DNA from 3 places in the Rhizobium sullae genome. Region 1 is predicted to be linked to each of the others. Evidence: predicted binding sites of a transcription regulator. Region 1 holds the regulator's gene; each other region holds the start of a gene.
What was found. Region 1 encodes HrcA, which represses chaperone genes, less so after heat shock. Its sites were predicted from a motif close to GTTAGCACTCNCNNNNNGNGAGTGCTAAC; they were not measured.

Region 1 (7,820 bases):
GCGTTTGGTGATGAGGTTAAAGAGGCCGCCAGCGCCGGAAGAACCGTAGAGTGCTGAAGATGGGCCCCGCAGGATCGAGACACCCTCAAGGCCGTACGGTTCGGTCTTGAAGAGCGAGGAACCGGCACCTGGCTGGCGCAGGTTGTCGCGGAAGACGCCGGAATAGGTGACATCGAAGCCGCGCACCGTGAAGCTGTCGAAACGTGGATCGAAGCCATAGGCGCCGACGCGCGTACCTGGCGTATAGGCGAGCGTGTCGAGCAGCGTCTGCGGGTTGCGGTCCTTGAGCTGCTGTTCCGTCACGGACGAGATCGACTGCGGCGTCTCGATGAACGGTGTGTCTGTTTTCGCGCCGGTCGCGCTGCTCTTGCCGACATAGCCGTCCGCCTGAATCACGCCGCCGCTGCCGCCATTGACGACAATGTCCTGCAGCACTGTGGCACCATCATCCTGCGGGCCGTCTGCAGTAGCATCCTGTGCGGCGGCCGGCAGAAGAAGATGGGCGATCACGGCGCCCGTCAATGCGGATGCGTGCAGCGATTTCATGGCAAAAACGTGTATTTTCATCAGTTTACGACTCTCGGCAGTTCATTTTAAATGATTTCATGAGTGTAATAGTCAACAAAAAGCCGGATGAAAACCTTTTATGAGTAAAATTATCCACTTTTTAGAAGGAAGACGACGGCAGCAGTAGTTAGCTCTTCGCTTCCGAAAGCAGCCAGCGCCGGAAGGTCGCAACGGCCGGGCGTTCGAGCGCAGCGCCCGGATAGACGAGATGGAAGGCGAGGCGGCTCGCAACGCCAAGCGGGAAGGGCGCGACGACGGCGCCTTCGGCGAGCTCCTTCTCCAAGAACGAGCGCCGCATCAATGCAAAACCGAGACCGGCCTTCATGGCTTCGTAGGCGCCATTGCCATGCATGAAGATCGGGCCGCGCGAGGCGTCCACCTTCGTCGCGCCTGCTGCCTCGAGCCAGAGCTTCCAGTCGTGCCGGTAGACATCATGGATCAACTGGAAGCCGGCAAGCGTGTCTGGCGAGGGGTGGTCTCCAAGCTCTGCCGCCAGCCGTGGGATGCAGACTGGCACCAGTTCGTCATCCACCAGCCGCTCGCTGACCAGTCCGTCATAGCCGCCTAGTCCGTGCCGGACGGCCAGATCGATGCCGTCGCGCTGAAAATCGAGCACACGATGCGAGGCGCTGATGCGCACGTCGATTTCCGGATGAGTCTCTTCGAAACGTCCAAGCCGCGGCACCAGCCAATAGGTCGCGAAGCCTGCCGTGCAGGTGACGTTCAGCACGGAGCCGCGTGCCCGCGCCGTAAGCGCCGCGGTCGCCTCCCGCATCATCCGAAAGGCGGTCTGCAGTGTGGCGAAGTACTCCGCGCCTTCGACGGTGAGGGCGAGCGCCCGCGATTTCCGGTCAAAAAGCCGTACGCCGAGTGCAGCCTCCAGATCGCGGATCTGCAGGCTGACGGCGCCAGGCGTCACGTGCAACTCCTTCGCCGCCAGCGTCATGCTGAGATGCCGCGCCGCAGCTTCGAAAGCTCGCAGGGCCGAAAGAGATGGCAGAAACTCGCTCATGATTTAGCTCAGCTAAAGTGTACATCGAAAAAGACTCGTTTGTCGAAGTAGAATTATAGAAATAATATCAAGAGTGAAAGCGATCTGAAAACAGAATCACGAAGCGATAGTCGTCGAGCATAAATCGCAGCTGGCAGAGACTGGCGCGCAAGAAACGGGTGGCGAGAGGCGCCGCCGTGTCGTAAGCCCGCAAACAATGAAGGAGACAGAGATGCAGAAACAGATGGGCCTAGCCGAATGGGGAATGCTCTTGGTCCTCTCCCTCCTTTGGGGCGGCTCCTTCCTCTTCAACGGCATTCTGGTGGAGGCGCTGCCGCCGTTTACGATCGTAACAGGCCGCGTGCTGCTGGCTGCGGTCGCGCTCAATGTGATCGTGCGGCTCATGGGTCATACAATGCCGCGTGACGGCAAGAGCTGGGTCGCTTTCTTCGGCATGGGCGTGCTGAACAATATGATCCCCTTTTGCCTCATCGTCTGGGGCCAGACCCATATTGCAAGCGGCTTGGCATCGATCTTGAATGCCACGACGCCGCTCTTCACGGTCGTTGTCGCCCATATCCTGACTGTCGACGAAAAGATGACCGGCAATCGCCTGATCGGCGTGCTTATCGGCTTTGCCGGCGTGGCCTATATGATCGGTTTCGATGTGCTTCACGATATCGGCGCGAATGTACTGGCGCAGCTCGCGGTTCTTGGTGCTGCTGTCTCCTATTCTTTCGCCGGTATATGGGGACGCCGCTTCCGGGCTATGGGCCTGCCGCCGCTGCTGCCTGCAGCGGGCCAGGTCACGGCATCCACCATCCTGATGCTGCCGATCGCGCTGATTGCCGACCGGCCTTGGACATTGCCTGTTCCCGACATCGAAATTTGGCTGGCGCTCTTTGGTCTGGCGCTGCTTTCAACGGCGATCGCCTATCTGCTTTTCTTCCGTATTCTCGCAACAGCGGGCGCGACGAACCTGGCGCTGGTGACCTTCCTGATTCCCGTTAGCGCCATTCTGTTGGGGACGATCATCCTCGGCGAGCAGCTGCAGGCAAAACATCTGATAGGCATGGCGACGATCGCGGTCGGTCTAGCGGCGATCGACGGGCGGCTGATGTCGCTAGGAAAAAGGCGGGCAGCCTGAGGCTCAGCAGGCGAGATCGGCGACGACGGAATCGAGGATGAGCATGCCGGACGGCGTGCAGCGAAGCCGGGAATTGCCGATTCGCTCGATGAAGCCGTGCTCCAGCAAGAATTCCTCGCGCTTCGGGTCCGGATCCCGGCCGGAAAGATGCTGCCAGCGGGCAAGATCGACGCCCTCCTTCAGCCGAAGTCCCATGAGCAGCAACTCGTCGGCCTGCTCGTCATAGCCGAGCCGTTCCTGCTCCAGAATGCCATGTCCGTCGCGTTCTACAAGCTCGAGCCAGGCCTCCGGCTTGCGCTCGGTCGCCGTTGCGATCTTCTCTGGCCCACGTGTCAGGCGGCCATGCGCACCCGGGCCGATCCCGGCATAGTCGCCGTAGCGCCAGTAGGTGAGGTTGTGGCGGCTTTCCGCACCGGGCCGCGCATGGTTGGAAACCTCATAGGCTGGCATGCCTTCGCGCGCCGTGATCTCCTGCGTCGCCTCGTAGAGATCTGCCGACTGGTCGCCATCAGGAACGATCAGCTTACCGGCCTTGTGCAGGCCGTAGAACGGCGTGCCTTCCTCGATCGTCAGCTGGTAGAGCGAGAGGTGATCGACCGCGTAGGAGATCGCTTCCCTCAGTTCCCTCTCCCACTCCTCGACCGTCTGGTCGGGGCGGGCATAGATCAGGTCGAAGGACATGCGCGGGAAGATGTCGCGCGCCAGTCTGATCGCTTTCAGCGCATCGGCGACATCGTGCAGGCGGCCGAGGAACTTCAGGTCCCGGTCGTTTAGCGCCTGAACGCCGAGCGACACGCGGTTGACGCCTGCCGCGCGATAGCCGCGGAAGCGCTCGGCCTCCACGCTCGAGGGATTCGCCTCCATGGTGATCTCGATGCCGTTCGGCACATGCCAGTGCTTCGAGATGCCGTCGAGAATGGCTGACACTGTTGCCGGGTGCATGAGCGACGGCGTGCCGCCGCCAAGGAAGACACTCGTCACCGTCTTCGGTCCGCTGATCCGGCGAACGGTGGCCATCTCCTTCAGGAAGGCAGCGGTGAATCGCTCCTGATCCACCGGCTGATGGCGGACATGGCTGTTGAAGTCGCAGTAGGGGCATTTCGCCGCGCAGAAGGGCCAATGCACGTAGACGCCGAAACCGGGCTCTCCGGTATCGGGCAGAAGCGTCGCATCGCGCATCAAGCTTGGCGTATCGAGAATCTCCACGAACCGACCTTACGCTTCCAGGCAGGTTTCGACAAAGAGTTTGAAGGCGCGCGCCCGGTGCGACAGGGCCTGCGGCTTGCCGATGTTCCAGCCGTGCTTCTCCTCGGCGCTCATCTCGCCGAAGGTGATGCCGTAACCTTCCGGCTGGAAGACCGGATCGTAGCCGAAACCCTGTGTGCCGCGCGGCGGCCAGACGACGGTGCCTTCGACCTCGCCGCGGAAAAGCTCCGTATGACCGTCCGGCCAGGCGAGGCAGAGCACGCTGACGAAGCGCGCGCGCCGTTGCTCCGGCTCGGTGGCTCCGGCTTTCTCCAGCGCCCTTTGCACCTTTTCCATCGCCATCGCAAAATCGCGCGTGCCGTCCGGCTTTTCGGCCCAGTTGGCGGTATAAACGCCCGGATCGCCGCCAAGCGCATCGATCACCAGTCCGGAATCGTCGGAAAGCGCCGGCATTCCTGCTGCCTTGGCGGAAGCGAGCGCCTTGATCGCCGCGTTTTCCTCGAAGGTCGTGCCGGTCTCGTCCGGCTCGATGAAGTTGAGGTCTGCTGCCGATTTGGCAGTAAAGCCGAGCGGTCCGATCAGATCCTGGATCTCGCGGATCTTGCCGGCATTGTGGCTGGCGACGACGATCGTCTTCGTTTCAAGCTTGCGCATGGTTGGTCCTATTCAATGCCCCAGATTCTGGCTTCGGCGCATTCGAGGCTGTTTCCTGCTGGGTCGCGAAAATAGATCGAGCGGCCGCCGTTCGGCCAGTACACTTCGGATTCGATTTCGATGCCCGCGGCTTTGAGCTTCGCCGCCATGGCATCGATGTTCTTACCTGACACCCGGAAACATGCGTGGCCCTGACCTTTCGTGCCATGCGGCGGCACCTGCAGGGCATCGGCTGCCGGCGGTTTCACCGTTTCCTCGGGGTTGAAGATCAACAGCACGCCATACCCGCAGCGGAAGAAGACATGCCGGTTTCCGGCGCGCGCGATCTTGGCAAGGCCGAGCACGCCTTCGTAGAAAGCCTCGGCCTTGTCGAGATCATCCGCATAGAGCGCGGTCTCCAGTATGCCTTCCAGCAGGGCAGTCATCCGGCAATGGCCTGTTTCTGCATGTTGACGAGCTCCGCAATGCCGGCTTTCGCCAGCGTCATCAGCGCGGCAAATTCCCCGTCGGTGAACGGTGTGCCCTCCGCGGTACCCTGAATTTCAACGATGCCGCCTGCGCCCGTCATGACGAAGTTCGCATCGGTTTCTGCGGAGGAATCTTCGAGATAATCGAGGTCGATCACCGGCTGGCTGGCGAAGATACCGCAGGAAATTGCGGCGATGTGATCTTTGAGCACGCGCTCGACCTTGATCATGTTGCGGGCCTCCATCCATTTCAGGCAGTCGTACAGCGCAATCCAGGCGCCCGTAATGGAGGCCGTGCGCGTACCGCCATCAGCCTGAATAACGTCGCAGTCGAGCGTGATCTGGCGTTCGCCGAGTTCCTTAAGGTCGACGACGGCACGGAGCGAACGGCCGATGAGGCGCTGGATTTCCTGCGTGCGCCCGCCCTGCTTGCCGGCTGCGGCCTCGCGTTTCATGCGCTCGCCGGTTGCGCGCGGTAGCATGCCATATTCGGCCGTGACCCAGCCCTTTCCTGTATTGCGCAGCCACGGCGGCGTCTTGTCTTCCAGGCTTGCGGTACAGAGCACATGCGTATCGCCGAATTTCACGAGGCAGGAACCTTCCGCATGCTTTGAAAAATTGCGCTCGAAAGTGACCTTGCGCATCTGGTCGGTTTTTCTGCCTGAAGGCCGCATTCTAATCTCCTGAAGCATGATGCCGAAATGCGTTAAGCGGTTTTCGGATAACGTCGTGAAGTGCTCAATGGTATCGACCGCTTCTACGATTGGCGGCAACCATTTGCAAATTCCCTTTTGCTACGAGGGCGAGAACGGCTATATTTTAGGGATCGTCATCAGCGCGCAGGTCAAAGGAAATTCATGGGGTTCAGGTCGACGTCGGTTTCGGATGCCGTTGCGGCGCTGGATGAACGCTCTAAGGAAATCTTCCGCCGCATCGTCGAGGGCTATCTGGAAAGTGGCGAGCCGCTCGGCTCCCGCAATCTCTCGCGCATCCTGCCTATGTCGCTATCGCCCGCTTCCGTGCGCAATGTGATGAGCGACCTGGAAGCGCTAGGCCTGATCTACTCGCCACATGTCAGCGCGGGACGCCTGCCGACGCAGGGCGGCCTCCGGTTCTTCGTTGATGCTTTCATGCAGGTCGGCGACCTTTCCGCCGAGGACCGTGCGAACATCGACCGCCAGGTTCGTCCTGAAAGCCTTAACGCTCCTGTGGAAACGATGATGAACGAGGCAAGCCGGATGCTGTCCGGCATTTCGCGGGGCGCGGGGCTCGTCATCACATCGAAGAGCGATCCGGTCCTCAAGCATGTCGAGTTCATCCGCCTGGAGCCCACCAAGGCGCTGGCCGTGCTCGTCGGCGATCACGATCAGGTCGAAAACCGCATTATCGAATTGCCAGCAGGCGTTACGTCGTCGCAGCTGACGGAGGCCGCGAATTTCCTCAATGCCCATATGTCCGGCCAGACTTTGCCGGAATTGCGCAAGCAGCTCAGTCACTTAAAGGAGAACGTCCGCCACGAGCTTGATGCGTTGTCCAGGGACCTTGTCGAGCGCGGTATTGCCGTTTGGTCTGGCGATGCGGATGAAGGCAAGCCACCGCAGCTTATCATTCGCGGCCGATCCAATCTGCTCGAGGGCCTGGCAGGCGCGGAGGACCTTGACCGTCTGCGCATGCTTTTCGACGATCTCGAAAAGAAGGACAGCCTAATCGAGCTGCTGAATCTGGCCGAAACCGGCCCGGGCGTGCGTATCTTCATCGGTTCTGAGAACAAGCTCTTTTCGCTTTCCGGCTCCTCGCTGATTGTTGCGCCCTATCGCGATGATGACGACCGCATTGTCGGCGCCGTTGGCGTCATCGGTCCGACGCGGCTCAATTACTCGCGCATCGTGCCGATGGTGGATTACACAGCGCAACTGATTTCCCGACTTGCGCGCGGCACGCTGTAAACTCCCGAATTGCTCCTTCTTTGTCACGCAGACTTGATTTTTTGCGATCGAAGTTCGATATCGGGCGCATCTCAAGAAAACCTACTACCGGAGACCGTCATGACGGACGAAACGACGAAAAACGGACCAGACGCTGCCGCGGCTGAAGCCGCAGACGACGCTGCCGCAAACGTCGAGAACGAAACCACGGTTGAAGCGCCGCCACAGCCGGATCCGCTTGAAGTGCTCAAGGCTGAGAATGTCGAGCTGCGTGAGCGCTATCTGCGCCTTGCCGCCGAAATGGACAATCTGCGACGTCGCACTGAGCGCGATGTGAAGGATGCAAAGTCCTACTCAGTCGCGGGCTTCGCGCGCGATATGCTTGCCGTCTCGGATAATTTGCGCCGCGCCCTCGATGCTATCCCAGCCGAAGCGAAGGAAGCGGGCGAGGCGGGCCTCGACACATTGATCGAAGGTGTCGAGATGACCGAGCGCTCGATGCTCTCCGCGCTTGAGCGTCACGGCGTCCGCAAGCTGGATCCGGTCGGCCAGAAGTTCGATCCGAACTTCCATCAGGCGATGTTCGAGGTCCCGAATGCCGAAGTGCCGAACAACACGGTCGTCCAGGTCGTTCAGGCAGGCTTCACGATCGGCGAGCGGGTTCTTCGCCCGGCAATGGTTGGCGTCGCCAAGGGCGGCCCGAAGGCAGCTGAAGCGGATATCAATACGGCGTTCACCGAAAAGGACGCCTGATCTCTCAGACGCCTCAACGATCAGTCTGAAAATCAGATGCGGGCGAAGCGCTCGATCAGTAGATCGAAGAAGCCGTCCGCATCCACATGGCGCATCACCTTGGCATTGCG
Region 2 (7,820 bases), on a different replicon from region 1:
ATTGGCGCCGCCGGAATCGACGAGATAGATGCAAGGAAGGTTGTTGGCCGCTGCGATCTCCTGCGCTCTTAGATGCTTCTTCACCGTCATCGGATAGTAGGTGCCGCCTTTGACCGTCGCGTCGTTGCAGACGATCATGCATTCGCGCCCGGCGACACGGCCGATTCCAGTGATCAGCCCTGCTGCCGGCGCCTCGCCGCCGTACATGCCATAAGCGGCAGTCGCGGCGATTTCCAGAAACGGCGTCGCCGGATCGATCAGTCCCATGACCCGATCGCGCGGCAGCATCTTGCCTCGGCCCACATGCCGCTCGCGCGCCGCCGTCCCGCCGCCACTCGCAGCCGTTCGTACCGCCTCCTCGATAAGCTTGATAGCTTCCTGCATCGCCGCCTGATTGGCCCTGAAGGTTTCTGAATTGGTCGATATCTGGGATTTGAGTACGGTCATGCCGTCTCCGCGAACAGCTCACGTCCGATCAGCATGCGCCGGATTTCGGAGGTTCCGGCGCCGATCTCATAGAGCTTGGCGTCCCTCAAGAGCCGCCCTGCGGCATAATCGTTGGTGTAGCCGTTGCCGCCGAGCGCCTGGATCGCTTCGAGCGCCATGGCTGTCGCCTTTTCCGCGGCATAAAGAATGCAGCCGGCAGCATCCTTACGGGTCGTCTCGCCGCGGTCGCAGGCAGCCGCCACCGCATAGACATAGGCGCGCGCCGTATTCAGCGTCACATACATGTCGGCAAGCTTGCCCTGCATCAACTGGAATTCGCCGATCGCGCGGCCGAACTGCTTGCGTTCATGCAGATAGGGCAGAACGATATCCACGCAAGCCGCCATGATGCCGAGGGGACCGGCGGAAAGCACCACGCGTTCATAGTCGAGCCCCGACATCAGTATCTTCACGCCGCCGCCAATGGCGCCCAGCACGTTCTCCCCAGGCACTTCGCAATCTGCAAAGATCAGCTCGCAGGTATTTGAACCGCGCATGCCGAGCTTGTCGAGTTTCTGGCCGGTGGAAAAACCCTTGAAGGTCTTCTCGACGAGGAACGCGGTGATACCGCGCGGTCCGGCCTCAGGGTCGGTCTTGGCATAGACCACCAGTACCTCGGCGTCCGGACCGTTGGTGATCCACATCTTGTTGCCGTTCAACACGTATCGGTCGCCACGCTTTTCAGCCTTGAGCTTCATCGAAACGACGTCGGAACCGGCACCCGGTTCGGACATGGCGAGCGCGCCAACATGTTCGCCGGAAATCAGCTTGGGCAAATAGCGGCTCTTTTGCGCGTCGTTGCCGTTGCGGTTGATCTGGTTGACGCAGAGATTGGAATGCGCCCCGTAGCTCAAGCCGACCGAGGCCGAGGCGCGGCTGATCTCCTCCATGGCGACGCAATGGGCGAGATAACCGAGACCTGCTCCGCCATAGGCGTCATCCGCGGTAATGCCGAGCAGGCCCATATCTCCCATCGCGCGCCAGAGCGGCGCTGGAAAATTGTTGCTGCGATCGGTTTCCGCCGCCAGCGGCCCGATGCGCTCGCTTGCAAACCGCCTCACACTTTCGCGCAGAGCGTCGATCTCGTCGCCGAGCGCGAAATTCAAACCACCTGAATACATCCGGCCTCTCCCCTTAGCCGTCGATCCCGCCGTATCGCCGCCAGCATCTGCTCTCCTCCCGAGATCGCAGTGTTGATCCGTGACACCGGAAGCATTGCTCTTCCGCTTCATCGGTCCATGTCAGGACGATAGCACCCGATCCGCAGAATTTCCCCACCAAAAATGCTGCCGTGGCGCATCAATCTTAAAGCAACAGCCTATGATCGCGACATTTTCGTAACGCATGACGGCGCTCGCAGCACGCGGCCACGACACATATTTTGATCAGTTGATCTTCACGCCCTTCGAGCGCATGCGCGATACGGTCTCGCGCTCGGCCCGTTTGCACCGCATCGGCGGCAAGCCGCGGTCCATCAAATCCATGTCCTCCAGCACCATGCCGCCCATCTTCTTGAAGGCGCTGTCCAGTGCGCCGGCCCGATGCGCGGAACGGATAAAGCCTTTCAGGTTCCGCACCGGATGATCAAGCGGTAGCGGCTCTTGCGGATAGACATCGCTTGCCGCGACGATATGGCCGGATGCGACAGCCGATATCAATGCATCGAAATCGACGACATCTGCCCGGCTGAGCAGGATGAAAGCCGCGCCCGGCCGCATGCTGGCAAAGGCCTCGGCACCGAGGAGCCCCTTGTTCTCGCTGGTGACCGCCGCAACGACAAAAACGAAATCGCTTCTCGTCACTACCTCTTCGAGGCTCGCCGCTTCAACGCCGTTCTCCTCCAGGATGGAGCGCGGCAGCCAGGGATCGAAGACCCGGACCTTCGCCCGGAAGCCGGAAAACACGCGCCGCAGCGCTTTGCCGAGATCGCCGAAGCCGATGATGCCGATTTCGGAGCCTCCGATCAGCCGGGCGCTTGCATTGCCCTCTCCACCCCACAGCTCCCTGCCCTCACGAAAGGCGACATCCGCGTCGACGATGCCTCGCGCGAGCGAAAGCGCAAAACCCAGACCGATTTCCGCCACCGGTTCGGCAAAGACCTGCCCCGTCGTCACAACATGGATGCCGCGCTGAAAGAGGATTTCATAGGGCATGTTGTTGATAAGGTTGCTTTCGACGTTCAGCACGCAGCGCAGCGCGGGCATCCGGGCCAGCGTTTCGGCCGACAGCGGCGGCTGACCGATGATGTAGCGCGCCTTGCCCAGAACGTCATCGCCGAGCCCTTCGATATTTTCCGGATCGGCCTCGACGATCTGATATCTGGCGTGCAACTGCTTTCTCGCCTCGGCCGTAAAGATCAGGTCGAGCGTGCGCGGCTCCGGCGCGCTGATCGCCAGCGGCCGCTCGTCATGTATCATCTCTCCTCCTCCCGCAGCTTGCCGCTCGGCTGGCGCGCAGTTTCAGAGCGACGCGGTTTCGATGATGATGGTCATATCGCATATCGGGCGCGGGCAATACTGTCTTCTGCCGATCGCAGACGCCCCTCAGTGATCGAGATCAAGCTTGAGCTTGAGCTGCTCGCCGCCCCGCGTCTTAACGAGATAGGGGTTCGGTGGCCTCATCAGCTGAATCCGTTCGAGCAGCTTCTCGCGCCGTTTCCGGTCGCGCTCGCGAGCCGAGCGCGATGCTGCAACAAAAGCCAAGGCATTCTGTATAACGAGCTCTGCGTGCGTCATGAGAATCTCCGTTGCGTTTGTTCCCTTTATGTTCTCATTTCGCGGTAAAGTCAATCATGCACCGGCGCAGCGCGGTGTGCAGCGATCTCTCGATATCGGGCCTTGTCCAATAATGGCCAAAAATAAGCCGAGGGATTAACCCTTATTTAAGCATGCTCTTGCATACGTCCGAGTTTGTCGCCATGGTATGACCCATAAGGTTGAGGGGTTAAAGCATGGATACTTACAGCGTAAATGCCAAACCTGCGCAGTATGCCGAGCGACTTCGTGATTGCCGGGCATCCTTCGAGCCGATGTTTCTGGAAATCATCAAGGAAGGCCAGAAGAGGGGCTTCAAGCCGGCGGAAGTTGCCATGGCGATCGCCGATGCTGCCGACGACATGATCCTTGAACTCGCCGCAAAGCTCGACACCGCGCACTAGCCGTCGATCGCTGCAATCCAAGGCCGTTGCGAACGAACAGGATCGCTTCTCGCGATCCCATTCGATTTCTCGGCCACGGATGGAGTGCCGTTCGACGGCCGCTAGCCGTTGATCGTGATGCGCTTGGCACGCGATTGCGCCGTTTCGGAGCGTGGCAGGGTGATCGTCAGGACGCCGTTCTTGAAGGACGCGTCGATCTTGTCTTCCTGCACCTCGCTGTTGAGTGAAAGGCGGCGCTCGAAGCGGCCATAGAACCGCTCGGAGAACTGCCGGTCCTTATCCTCGTTGTCGGCGCGCTTTTCGCCGCGGATCGTCAGGATGCCGTTGTCGATCAAAAGTTCGATATCCTTCTCCTCCATTCCCGGGATTTCGGCGAGGATCCGGATGTTCTTATCCGTCTCCGCGACTTCGATCTTCGGCCAGGCGGTTTCGAACATGAAACCGGAGCCGACTGTGGGAAAGCGGCCCTCGAAGCCGCGGAAGACGTCGTCGAACAGCCTGTTCATCTCGCGGTGAAGCGCAAGGAACGGATGCTGGTCTCTGCCTGCATAACCTGTCGGGACCGGACTGTTGCTGCGGCCCCACGGAATAAGATCACGAACACTCATCTCAACCTCCATGCTTGCAAGGCGTCGAAGGATGACCTCATGCGCTCGCCTTTACCTTTGTCGATGGGGCGACATATATGAGTCACCTTCGTCTGGAACACGCTTGATGCTGCGTAGAATTTCTCGCGCATCAGCATAGAGTAAACGCCAATGTCGACGTTTCCGTTCCGGAACGGCGCGTTAGCACTCTCCCCGCAAGAGTGCTAATTTTTTGCTGCAGCCCTCTTGAAATTCGAAAAAATCGGTAGCAGATTTTTTCAGCCGGGCGGGCAAAGAGCCTGGCAGCCGCCGGATCGATCACTCGCTCCGGCAATGAAACATGGATCATCGTTTGTTCATGGAGGAAAACATGACGTTCCGACCGCTTCATGATCGCATTCTCGTCCGCCGTGTGGAGTCCGAAGAGAAGACCAAGGGCGGCATCATCATTCCCGACACTGCCAAGGAAAAGCCGCAGGAGGGAGAAGTCATCGCCGTCGGTCCGGGCGCGCGCAATGATGCCGGCCAGGTCCAGCCGCTCGACGTTAAGGCCGGCGATCGCATTCTGTTCGGCAAGTGGTCTGGCACCGAGATCAAGATCAACGGCGAAGACCTGCTGATCATGAAGGAAAGCGACGTCATGGGCATCATAGAGGCCCCGGCGGTCGACAAGAAGGCCGCCTAATCGGCCTTGGGCTGACCCCATTTCAACGCTGGCTGCCTATGGAGGAGTGAAGAACATGGCTGCTAAAGAAGTCAAATTCCACGCCGATGCCCGTGATCGCATGCTGCGCGGCGTCGACATTCTCGCCAATGCCGTCAAGGTGACGCTCGGCCCGAAGGGCCGCAACGTCGTGATCGACAAATCCTTCGGCGCTCCGCGCATCACCAAGGACGGTGTTTCGGTCGCCAAGGAAATCGAGCTTGAGGACAAGTTCGAAAACATGGGCGCCCAGATGTTGCGCGAGGTCGCGTCGAAGACCAGCGACGTCGCCGGCGACGGCACGACGACGGCAACCGTTCTTGCCCAGGCGATCGTTCGCGAAGGCGCAAAAGCCGTTGCCGCCGGCATGAACCCGATGGACCTGAAGCGCGGTATCGACCTTGCCGTCGATGCCGTCGTCAAGGAACTGAAAAACAACGCCCGCAAAATCTCCAATAATGCCGAAATCGCCCAGGTCGGCTCCATCTCGGCCAATGGCGATCCCGAAATCGGCAACTTCCTTGCCGAGGCCATGCAGAAAGTCGGCAACGAAGGCGTGATCACGGTCGAGGAAGCCAAGACTGCCGAAACCGAACTCGAAGTCGTCGAAGGCATGCAGTTCGACCGCGGATACCTGTCCCCCTACTTCATCACCAATCAGGACAAGATGCGGGTCGAGCTTGAGGATCCCTATATCCTGATCCATGAGAAGAAGCTCTCGAACCTGCAGTCGATGCTCCCGGTTCTCGAAGCTGTCGTCCAGTCCGGCAAGCCGCTGCTCATCATCGCTGAAGACGTCGAAGGCGAAGCGCTTGCAACACTCGTCGTCAACAAGCTGCGCGGCGGCCTGAAGATCGCTGCCGTCAAGGCTCCGGGCTTCGGCGACCGCCGCAAAGCCATGCTCGAGGACATCGCCATCCTGACGGGCGGCACGGTGATCTCCGAAGACCTCGGCATCAAGCTCGAGTCCGTTACCCTCGACATGCTTGGCCGCGCGAAGAAGATCGTCGTCGAGAAAGAAAACACCACGATCATCGACGGCGCCGGCGCCAAGTCGGACATCGAAGGCCGCGTTGCCCAGATCAAGGCGCAGATCGAAGAAACCACCTCCGACTACGACCGCGAAAAGCTGCAGGAACGTCTTGCCAAGCTCGCCGGTGGTGTTGCCGTCATCCGCGTCGGCGGCTCGACGGAAGTCGAAGTGAAGGAAAGGAAGGACCGCGTCGACGATGCGCTGCATGCAACGCGTGCGGCAGTCGAAGAAGGTATCCTGCCGGGTGGCGGAGTGGCGCTGCTGCGCGCCGTCAAGGCGCTCGACAACGTCGCCGTGGCCAATTCGGATCAGCGTGTCGGCGTCGATATCGTCCGGCGCGCTATCGAATCCCCGGTGCGCCAGATCGCCGAGAATGCCGGCGCGGAAGGTTCGATCGTCGTCGGCAAGCTGCGCGAGAAGACCGAGCTTTCCTATGGTTGGAATGCCCAGACCAACGAATACGGCGATCTCTTCAAAATGGGTGTGATCGACCCGGCCAAGGTCGTGCGCACCGCGCTTCAGGATGCTGCCTCTATCGCCGGCCTGCTGGTGACGACGGAGGCCATGATCGCGGAAAAGCCGAAGAAGGAGGGCGCCGCCCCCGCGATGCCCCCCGGAGCCGGCATGGACTTCTAGGTTGACATTCGGCCCGCCTGGCGACCGGCGGGCCGCACGGGATGGAGGTTAGGATGGTTCAGACGATCATCAACCGATCGGACGTGCCGCTTGATGCCCGCGACCTTAAGATGTGCCAATGCGTATTCGACGAGGTTCGGTCGGTAGCCAAAGTCGCCAAGGATTCCGAGGAAGCAGAGCGTATTGCTGCGATCACGATCGAACTTTATCGCCAGGGCGTTCGCAACCCGGACCATCTGAAGGTCATGGTGGGAGCGGCGCGCGGTCTTATCGCGCCGCGCGAAGAGTAGAACCAATCAGATGGCCAGGAACTGGTGATGACCGTCTAGACACCAGGAGTGCGGCGACAATGGCCGGTGTGTTTCACAGATCGCCAATGATCCGGACTCCTCGCTTCTTTTTTAAGGCGGCTCGATGAATCTGTGCTAAGTCGCGGCAAAGAACACCAGATAGGACTTACCGGACCCATGATTGAACTTACGCCATCGCAGATCGCAGCACTGAAACTCGCCAGGGATGGAGATCTTTATCTTCAGCCGACGAAGAAGTGGACGCACCAAAACGCAACGGTGACTTACGCAAGAACCGACCGTTGGAAAGAACGACCGCAGAAAGTGAAATCCGTAACCAGCAAGACCCTGGAAGAATTGAAGGCGCCAGGCTTTCTGGAACGACGCCATCTCGATCATGATGCGTCAAAGGACGTCTACGGGATCACGATGGCCGGCAAGATGTGGCTGCTGAAGAACAAATAAGCCTGCCCAGATCAAGTCTTCGACCCCCGATCAGTCTATCGCTCGGCATAGTCTCGCCTGAGACCGTCGTTTGCGCGCCTCGAAAGCTCAGCTGAGAAAACCTTTTCGCAGTTGACATCTTCGTTGCGAAAAGGTTTTCTCTCATCGAATTGATGGGAGAATGAGACTGAACGACACAGGGGGAAGACAGAGCCGGATAACGATCCATGATCTAGCGGCCGCAGCCGGCGTCAGCATCTCGACGGCGTCGAAGGCGTTGAACGATGCGGGCCGCGTGGGCGAGGAAACGCGCGAGCGGGTCAAGCGCATCGCGCTGGAAATCGGCTTCAGGCCGAACGCGCTAGCGCGTGGCCTCTTGAGCAAGCGCAGCTTCACTATCGGGCTCTTGACCAACGACACTTATGGCCGCTTCACGCTCCCGGTGATGGCAGGCATTTCGGAGGCGTTGGTCGACCACGGGGTT
Region 3 (7,820 bases), 410 kb from region 1:
TATCACAATCCGAGTTCACGCAATGCAGCAGCATCGCGTGCCGATACATCCGGATACTGCGGATCGGAGCCGACATCCTTGGTGATACGCCAGGAACGGGCGCATTTGGTGCCCTCGGCAAGCTTTGGCTCGACACTGACGCCTGGAACTTCCGGTAGCCGGAAGGCTTCAACCGGACCTTCGCCGCCGTCAACGCCGATGTCCGAGGTGATGCAGATTTCCGAGAAATCCAGGCCGCCGAGAGCGGCACGAAGCGCGCCGTCAGTGACATGCACGACGGGTGCCGCTTCCAGCGACGAGCCTATCCGCTTGTCCTTGCGCTCGATCTCCAGAGCGCCGGTGACAACCGAACGGATCGCACGGACCTTCTTCCACTTGGCAGCCAGCGCCTCGTTCCTCCATTCCGCCGGGATTGCCGGGAACTGTTCGAGATGAACCGAGACCGCCGATGGATCGCGCGATAGCCATGCCTCTTCCATCGTGAAGGGCAGCATCGGCGCCATCCAGGTCACCATGCAATCGAAGATGTTGCGGATGACATGGAGGGCCGCACGGCGGCGCAGGCTCGACGGCGCGTCGCAGTAGAGCGCGTCCTTGCGGATGTCGAAGTAGAAGGCCGAGAGTTCGACATTGGCGAAGTCGATCAGCGCGCGGGCGATCTTCTTGAAGTCGAAGGCATCGTAATTTTCGCGGACGAGCTCGTCGAGTTCCGCCAGGCGGTGGAGCATTAGCTGCTCCAGCTCCGGCAGGTCGGCGAGCGCGATCACCTCGCCCTTGTCGTGGGCAAGCGTGCCGAGCATCCAGCGGATCGTGTTGCGGAGCTTGCGGTAGGCATCGACGTTCGTCTGGATGATCGTCTTGCCGACGCGCAGGTCGTCCGCATAGTCGGAGGTCATGACCCAGAGGCGGAGGATATCCGCACCTGCATCCTTCATGACTTCCTGCGGCGCAGTCACGTTGCCCTTGGACTTCGACATCTTCTCGCCCTTCTCGTCCATGGTGAAGCCATGGGTGAGGACGGCATTGTAGGGCGCGCGGCCGCGGGTGGCGGCCGATTCCAAGAGTGAGGAGTGGAACCAGCCGCGATGCTGGTCCGAGCCTTCAAGGTAGAGGTCGGCCGGCCACTTGAGGTCCGGTCGGTCTTCCAGCGTGAAGGTATGCGTCGAGCCCGAGTCGAACCAGACGTCGAGGATATCCATGACCTGCTTCCACGGCTCGTTCGCCTTCTTTCCGAGGAAGCGCTCACGCGCGCCTTCGGCGAACCAGGCGTCGGCACCTTCCTTTTCGAAGGCTTCGAGGATGCGGGCGTTGACCTCGTCGTCCTGCAGGATCTGGCCCTGCTCATCGACGAAGACGCAGATCGGCACGCCCCAGGCGCGCTGACGCGAAAGCACCCAGTCGGGGCGCTGTTCGATCATGGCGCGCAGGCGGTTCTGGCCGGCGGCCGGCACGAAGCGGGTTTCGTCGATCGCGTTCAGCGCGCGGGAGCGCAGCGTCGTGCCGTCGCCGAGTTCCTTGTCCATATAGACGAACCACTGCGGCGTGTTGCGGAAGATGACCGGCTTCTTCGAGCGCCACGAATGCGGATAGGAATGTTTGAGGCGGCCGCGCGCGAAGAGCGCGTGACGGGCGATCAACGCCTTGATGACGCGCTCGTTGGCATCGCCCTTCTTGCCGCTGTCGTCGATGACGCGGGCCGCGCCGCCTTCCGCATCCGGACCAAATCCTGGCGCATCGACGGTGAAGAAGCCCGCGTCGTCGACCGGGAACGGGATCGTGGAGGAGATGCCGCGTGCTTCGAGCTCCCGTACATTGTCCATCCAGGCATCGAAGTCTTCGCGGCCGTGGCTGGGGGCCGTATGGACGAAACCGGTGCCGGCATCATCGGTCACATGCTCGCCATCAAGCAGCGGCACATGGAAATCATAGCCGCCGCCCAGGCCATGCAGCGGGTGCGCGCAGGTTACGGCGGCAAGTTCATCCGCTTTGATATCGCGAACGAAATTGAAGGTCACCTTCGCCTTGGCTGCGGATTCCTCAGCCAAGCGCTTGGCAAAGATCAGCTTCTCGCCCGGCTGCGGACCGAAGTCGTTCTCGGCGGTCGCAACTTCATAGAGACCGTAGGGGTAGCGCGACGAGAACGCGATCGCGCGGTTCCCGGGGATCGTCCAGGGAGTCGTCGTCCAGATGACCACGAAGGCGCCGGCCAGGGCGGCAGGGCCTTCCGCGACCGGAAACTTCACCCAGATCATGTCGCTTTCGACATCGGCATATTCGACCTCGGCTTCCGCCAGCGCCGTGCGCTCGACGACTGACCACATGACGGGCTTGGAGCCGCGGTAGAGCTGGCCGCTTCTCGCGATCTTCAGAAGCTCGCCGGCGATGCGGGACTCCGCGTGGAAGTTCATCGTCGTATAGGGATTGTCGAAGTCGCCTTCGATTCCGAGGCGCTTGAACTCCTCGGACTGCACCTTGATCCAGCCGGCGGCGAAGTCGCGGCATTCCTTGCGGAATTCGTTGACCGGGACCTCGTCCTTGTTCTTGCCCCTCTCGCGGTACTTCTCCTCGATCTTCCATTCGATCGGAAGGCCGTGGCAGTCCCAGCCGGGAACATAGTTGGCGTCAAAGCCGCGCATCTGGAACGAGCGGTTAATGACGTCCTTGAGGATCTTGTTCAGCGCGTGGCCGATATGGATGTTGCCGTTGGCATAGGGCGGGCCGTCGTGGAGGACGAATTTTTCGCGCCCGGCGGCAGATGCGCGCAGCTTCTTGTAGAGGCCCATCTGCTGCCAGCGGGCGACGATTTCCGGCTCCTTCTGCGGCAGGCCGGCACGCATCGGGAAGTCGGTTTCGGGCAGGTAGAGAGTCTTCGAGTAGTCGATCTTTTCGGCTGTGTCGGTCATGTTCAGCAATCGTTTCTAGGCGCCTTCAAGGCGCGACGGCTTCAAAAATGTCTGGTGACGGAAGCGCTCGTTTGCCCAAGCGCCAAAAACCCGGACCTTCCGGCGGCTTAGCGCGCGCGGAAGGCCGGGCCGATAATTCGCATCGCACTCGGCAGCCGGACGTTATTCATAGCGCCGGTTCATAGGCGTTTTTACCGGGAAAAGGAAGAGGGATTTGAGCCCGCGCGAACCAGCGTCGCGGCATCAGACGAAACAAAGCTTGAGGTCGAGTTCGCCAAGCGGCCGGACACCCGCAAGCAGCGCCCTCGCCTCCTGCTCGTCGCGCTTGATCTGCTCAACGAGCGGCTCCAACCCCTCGAACTTCAGTTCGGGCCGCAGGTAGCCGAAGAAGGAGACGGAACAGGTCCGGCCGTAGAGGTCGCCACCGAAATCGAAGAGGTAGGTCTCCAGTAGCGGCGTTCCGTTTTCGATCACCGTCGGGCGGCGGCCGTAGCTCGCAACCCCATCGTAAAGCCTGCCGTCGTCCAGGCGGAAGCGGACTGCATAGATGCCGGCGGCAAGTTCGGCCTCCGGCGGAAGCTGCATGTTGGCGGTTGGGAAACCAAGCTGGCGGCCAAGCTTTTCGCCGCCGATCACCTCCGCCTCCACTGTGTAGCGGTAGCCAAGCTCCGCTGCGGCTTCGCTGACATTGCCATCCTTCAGGAGCGTGCGGATATAGCTTGAGGAGACGACCTCGGCATTCTCGTCGCGGAAGGCGTCGATCAGCGTGACGCCGAAGCCGTATTTGTGACCGGCATCCATGAGGAAGGCCGGGCCGCCCTCGCGGTTCTTGCCGAAATGGAAATCGAAGCCGGTGACGACTTCGGAGGCGCCGAGCCAATCCTTCAGGATGCCGTGGATGAAATCGTCCGGCGAGCGCTGCGAGAATTCGCGGTCGAAGGGATATTCGATGACGGCGTTGAAGCCGAGCGTCTCCAGGATGCGAGCTTTCAACGGCGCCGGCGTAAGACGGAAAACCGGCGTTTCCGGCCTGAAGACGGTGCGGGGATGCGGCTCGAAGGTCAGCACTAGCGCCGGGATGCCACGCTCCTTGGCGATTTCCAGTGCGCGGTTCAGCACCGATTGATGGCCGCGATGCACGCCGTCGAAATTGCCGATGGCAATCACCCCGCCCTTCAGATGAGCGGGCAAGGGTTCGCGGGTTTCATTGCGGTGGAAAACGGTCATCGGCGGGCTTCTTCTTATGCGAGGCGCGGCATCCACCACTTGGGCGCGGCCCTCTCGCGTTCTAGATAGGCATGCAGGATCGCCTCGTCGGTCTCGCCGTTCAACGTGTATTCTTTCGCGTGGATACCGCCGCTGATATAGAGAAGATCGAGGCCGTAATCGAGAGCGCCGCGCACATCCGTCGGCATGCCGTCGCCGATGGCGAGAATGCGGGTCTTCGGGAAATCGCCATGGAGTTCGTGCGCGGTTGCCAGCACGGCGTCGTAGATCGGCGCGTGCGGCTTGCCTGCAATGCGGATCTCGCCGCCAAGCTGGTGGTAGTAGGCAGCCATGGCGCCGGCGCAAGGTATGATGCGATGGCCGCGCTCGACGACGAGATCGGGATTGGCGCAGATCATCGGCACGTTGCGCGCCTGAAAATACTTGAGCATCTCCGTATAGTCTTCCGGCTTTTCCGTCTCGTCGTCGAAGAAGCCAGTGCAGACCACGGCTTCAGCCTCCTTCGCATCGACGCGCTCAACACCGAGGCCTTCGATGAGGGCCAGATCGCGGTCAGGGCCGAGCAGGAAGACCTTTTTCGGGCCTTCGGCAATCAGGCGCCGGGTAACATCGCCGGAGGTGACGATCCGGTCATAGGCACCGTCTTGGATGCCGATCTGGCGAAGCTGGGCGACCACCTGCGGGGCGATGCGCGGGGAATTGGTGATGAGGATGACAGCTAGCCCCTCGCCGCGTGCGGCCTCCAGTGCGGCGGCGGCCTTCGGGAAAGGATCGACGCCATTGTGAAGCACACCCCAGACATCGCAGAACACCGCATCATACTGACTGGTGATCTCCGCAAAACTTCCAATCCGCTTGGCCATCCGATTTCCCGATTTGCTTTCAGTCAGGCGTGACATTGCAAAGGCATGCGGCGATGGCAAGGGATTTTCAGACGATCGCCGGCAAAAACCGCGGGAGGATTGCCAGAGAAACGCGACGGCTTCCGCAAGCCCGCCGAAGCTCAGGCAGTCAAAGGCATCGAATCGGCCAATGCTTCAGACAATTCCCACGCTCTTCACAATTCCGGCACAAAATTCCGTGATGGGTCTTCTTGACTCCTTCTGGAGCCATCCCTAAATGCTCGGCGTTAGCACTCCTCAACGGAGAGTGCTAGCACTCATCCATGTGGGCCGCCCGGCCTGCGAATGTCATTTGATCGAGGGATTAGACAATGGCAAGCACCAACTTCCGCCCCCTTCACGACCGCGTCGTCGTTCGCCGCGTTGAATCCGAAGAAAAGACTAAAGGCGGCATCATCATTCCCGACACCGCCAAGGAAAAGCCGCAGGAAGGCGAAATCGTCGCCGTCGGTTCCGGCGCTCGCGACGAGTCCGGCAAGGTCGTCGCTCTCGACGTCAAGGCTGGCGACCGCGTTCTGTTCGGCAAGTGGTCCGGCACCGAAGTCAAGATCAACGGCGAAGATCTGCTGATCATGAAGGAAGCCGACATCATGGGCATCATCGGCTGATCCAGCCGATCGCTTTTTCCCGAAATTGCTGACAACCCTATTCTGGAGTTTTCAAAATGGCAGCTAAAGAAATTAAATTCGGCCGCACCGCGCGCGAAAAGATGCTGCGCGGCGTCGATATCCTCGCTGACGCAGTCAAGGTAACGCTCGGCCCCAAGGGCCGTAACGTCATCATCGATAAGTCCTTTGGCGCTCCGCGCATCACCAAGGACGGCGTCTCGGTCGCCAAGGAAATCGAACTTGACGACAAGTTCGAGAACATGGGCGCCCAGATGGTCCGCGAAGTTGCTTCGAAGACCAACGACATCGCCGGCGACGGTACCACGACCGCGACCGTTCTGGCTGCGTCGATCATCCGCGAAGGCAACAAGGCGGTTGCCGCCGGCATGAACCCGATGGACCTCAAGCGCGGCATCGATCTTGCCGTTGCTGAAGTCGTCAAGGATCTCCAGGCCAAGGCCAAGAAGATCTCGACTTCGGAAGAAGTTGCGCAGGTCGGCACGATCTCTGCGAACGGCGACAGGCAGGTCGGTCTCGACATTGCCGAAGCGATGCAGAAGGTTGGCAATGAAGGCGTCATCACGGTCGAAGAAGCCAAGACTGCCGAAACCGAACTCGAAGTCGTCGAAGGCATGCAGTTCGACCGTGGCTACCTCAGCCCGTACTTCGTGACTAACCCGGAAAAGATGGTTGCTGACCTCGACGACGCCTACATCCTTCTGCACGAGAAGAAGCTCTCGAACCTGCAGTCGATGCTCCCGGTTCTCGAAGCCGTCGTCCAGACCGGCAAGCCGCTGCTCATCATCGCTGAAGACGTCGAAGGCGAAGCGCTTGCAACACTCGTCGTCAACAAGCTGCGCGGCGGCCTGAAGATCGCTGCCGTCAAGGCTCCGGGCTTCGGCGACCGCCGCAAAGCCATGCTCGAGGACATCGCCATCCTGACGGGCGGCACGGTGATCTCCGAAGACCTCGGCATCAAGCTCGAGTCCGTTACCCTCGACATGCTCGGTCGCACCAAGAAGGTTTCGATCTCCAAGGAAAACACCACGATCGTCGACGGCGCCGGCGCCAAGTCGGACATCGAAGGCCGCGTTGCCCAGATCAAGGCGCAGATCGAAGAAACCACCTCCGACTACGACCGCGAAAAGCTGCAGGAACGTCTTGCCAAGCTCGCCGGTGGTGTTGCCGTCATCCGCGTCGGCGGCTCGACGGAAGTCGAAGTGAAGGAAAAGAAGGACCGCATCGACGACGCCCTCAATGCGACGCGCGCTGCTGTTCAGGAAGGTATCGTCCCCGGCGGCGGCGTTGCCCTGCTCCGCTCCTCCGTCAAGATCACGTCCAAGGGTGTGAACGACGACCAGGAAGCCGGCATCAACATCGTTCGCAAGTCGCTGCAGTCGCTGGTTCGCCAGATCGCTGACAACGCTGGTGACGAAGCTTCGATCGTCGTTGGCAAGATCCTCGACAAAAATGACGACAACTACGGCTACAACGCCCAGACGAGCGAATATGGCGATATGATCGCCATGGGTATCGTCGACCCGGTCAAGGTCGTCCGCACGGCTCTGCAGAACGCAGCTTCGGTTGCTTCGCTGCTGATCACCACGGAAGCCATGATCGCCGAGCTGCCGAAGAAGGACGCTCCGGCTGGCATGCCGGGCGGCATGGGCGGCATGGGCGGTATGGACATGATGTGAGACTGAGGTCTCGCATCTGAGCCATCCGGTTCAGTTCAGGAGGGGCGGTCTTCGGGCCGCCCTTTTTGTTTTGAGCGCGACCCACAGCTGCGCATGTGCAGGGGCAAAGCCGCCGACTTGGTAAAACGTTTAACTTGGCCTGCTCTCCTGCCGCCACCAGTCTGGAGCTTGCGCCAAGCTTGCGCCGCCAGATTTTCGGTAAGCGCTCAAATTCCGATCCGAGACGCATTCGCCTAGGCAGAAACTGCATCTTTGAGATGTGAAATTCATCATAATCGATCAGAAATTGATGATTTTTCACCTTCTGTCGGCTGTTTCAGGACGCGTTGCCGGCCGCACGGCCTTGGCGCGCTAGGGAATTGGCCTTGAAAAAGCCGTTGCCGTTTGGCGAAAAGCTCCTATAAATCCGCGCTGCAATTGATGCGCGTTCGAGGAACGTTTTTCGCCCGCCAGCGACGCAGCAACGCGATTGTAACATGCGCG

Region 2: the regulator HrcA is predicted to act here: its motif matches at 4,431-4,459, upstream of groES (co-chaperone GroES).
Region 3: the regulator HrcA is predicted to act here: its motif matches at 5,259-5,287, upstream of groES (co-chaperone GroES).

Annotation. Positions count from the first base shown of each region.
Region 1 covers NZ_CP104143.1:6,277-14,096, forward strand. The annotation lists gene N2599_RS00025 (TonB-dependent siderophore receptor) at 1-546, opposite strand, end outside; gene gcvA (transcriptional regulator GcvA) at 695-1,579, opposite strand; gene N2599_RS00035 (DMT family transporter) at 1,791-2,705, shown strand; gene hemW (radical SAM family heme chaperone HemW) at 2,709-3,884, opposite strand; gene rdgB (RdgB/HAM1 family non-canonical purine NTP pyrophosphatase) at 3,921-4,565, opposite strand; gene N2599_RS00050 (VOC family protein) at 4,574-4,990, opposite strand; gene rph (ribonuclease PH) at 4,987-5,706, opposite strand; gene hrcA (heat-inducible transcriptional repressor HrcA) at 5,890-6,978, shown strand; gene grpE (nucleotide exchange factor GrpE) at 7,078-7,710, shown strand; gene N2599_RS00070 (nucleoside hydrolase) at 7,743-7,820, opposite strand, start outside.
Region 2 covers NZ_CP104144.1:902,301-910,120, reverse strand. The annotation lists gene N2599_RS25100 (carboxyl transferase domain-containing protein) at 1-447, opposite strand, end outside; gene N2599_RS25095 (isovaleryl-CoA dehydrogenase) at 444-1,607, opposite strand; gene N2599_RS25090 (hydroxyacid dehydrogenase) at 1,872-2,903, opposite strand; gene N2599_RS25085 (hypothetical protein) at 3,030-3,221, opposite strand; gene N2599_RS25080 (hypothetical protein) at 3,437-3,643, shown strand; gene N2599_RS25075 (Hsp20/alpha crystallin family protein) at 3,745-4,251, opposite strand; gene groES (co-chaperone GroES) at 4,601-4,915, shown strand; gene groL (chaperonin GroEL) at 4,971-6,602, shown strand; gene N2599_RS25060 (hypothetical protein) at 6,656-6,892, shown strand; gene N2599_RS25055 (hypothetical protein) at 7,070-7,357, shown strand; gene N2599_RS25050 (LacI family DNA-binding transcriptional regulator) at 7,518-7,820, shown strand, end outside.
Region 3 covers NZ_CP104143.1:418,073-425,892, reverse strand. The annotation lists gene ileS (isoleucine--tRNA ligase) at 3-2,903, opposite strand; gene N2599_RS02105 (bifunctional riboflavin kinase/FAD synthetase) at 3,147-4,130, opposite strand; gene N2599_RS02100 (TIGR01459 family HAD-type hydrolase) at 4,145-4,993, opposite strand; gene groES (co-chaperone GroES) at 5,344-5,640, shown strand; gene groL (chaperonin GroEL) at 5,697-7,337, shown strand.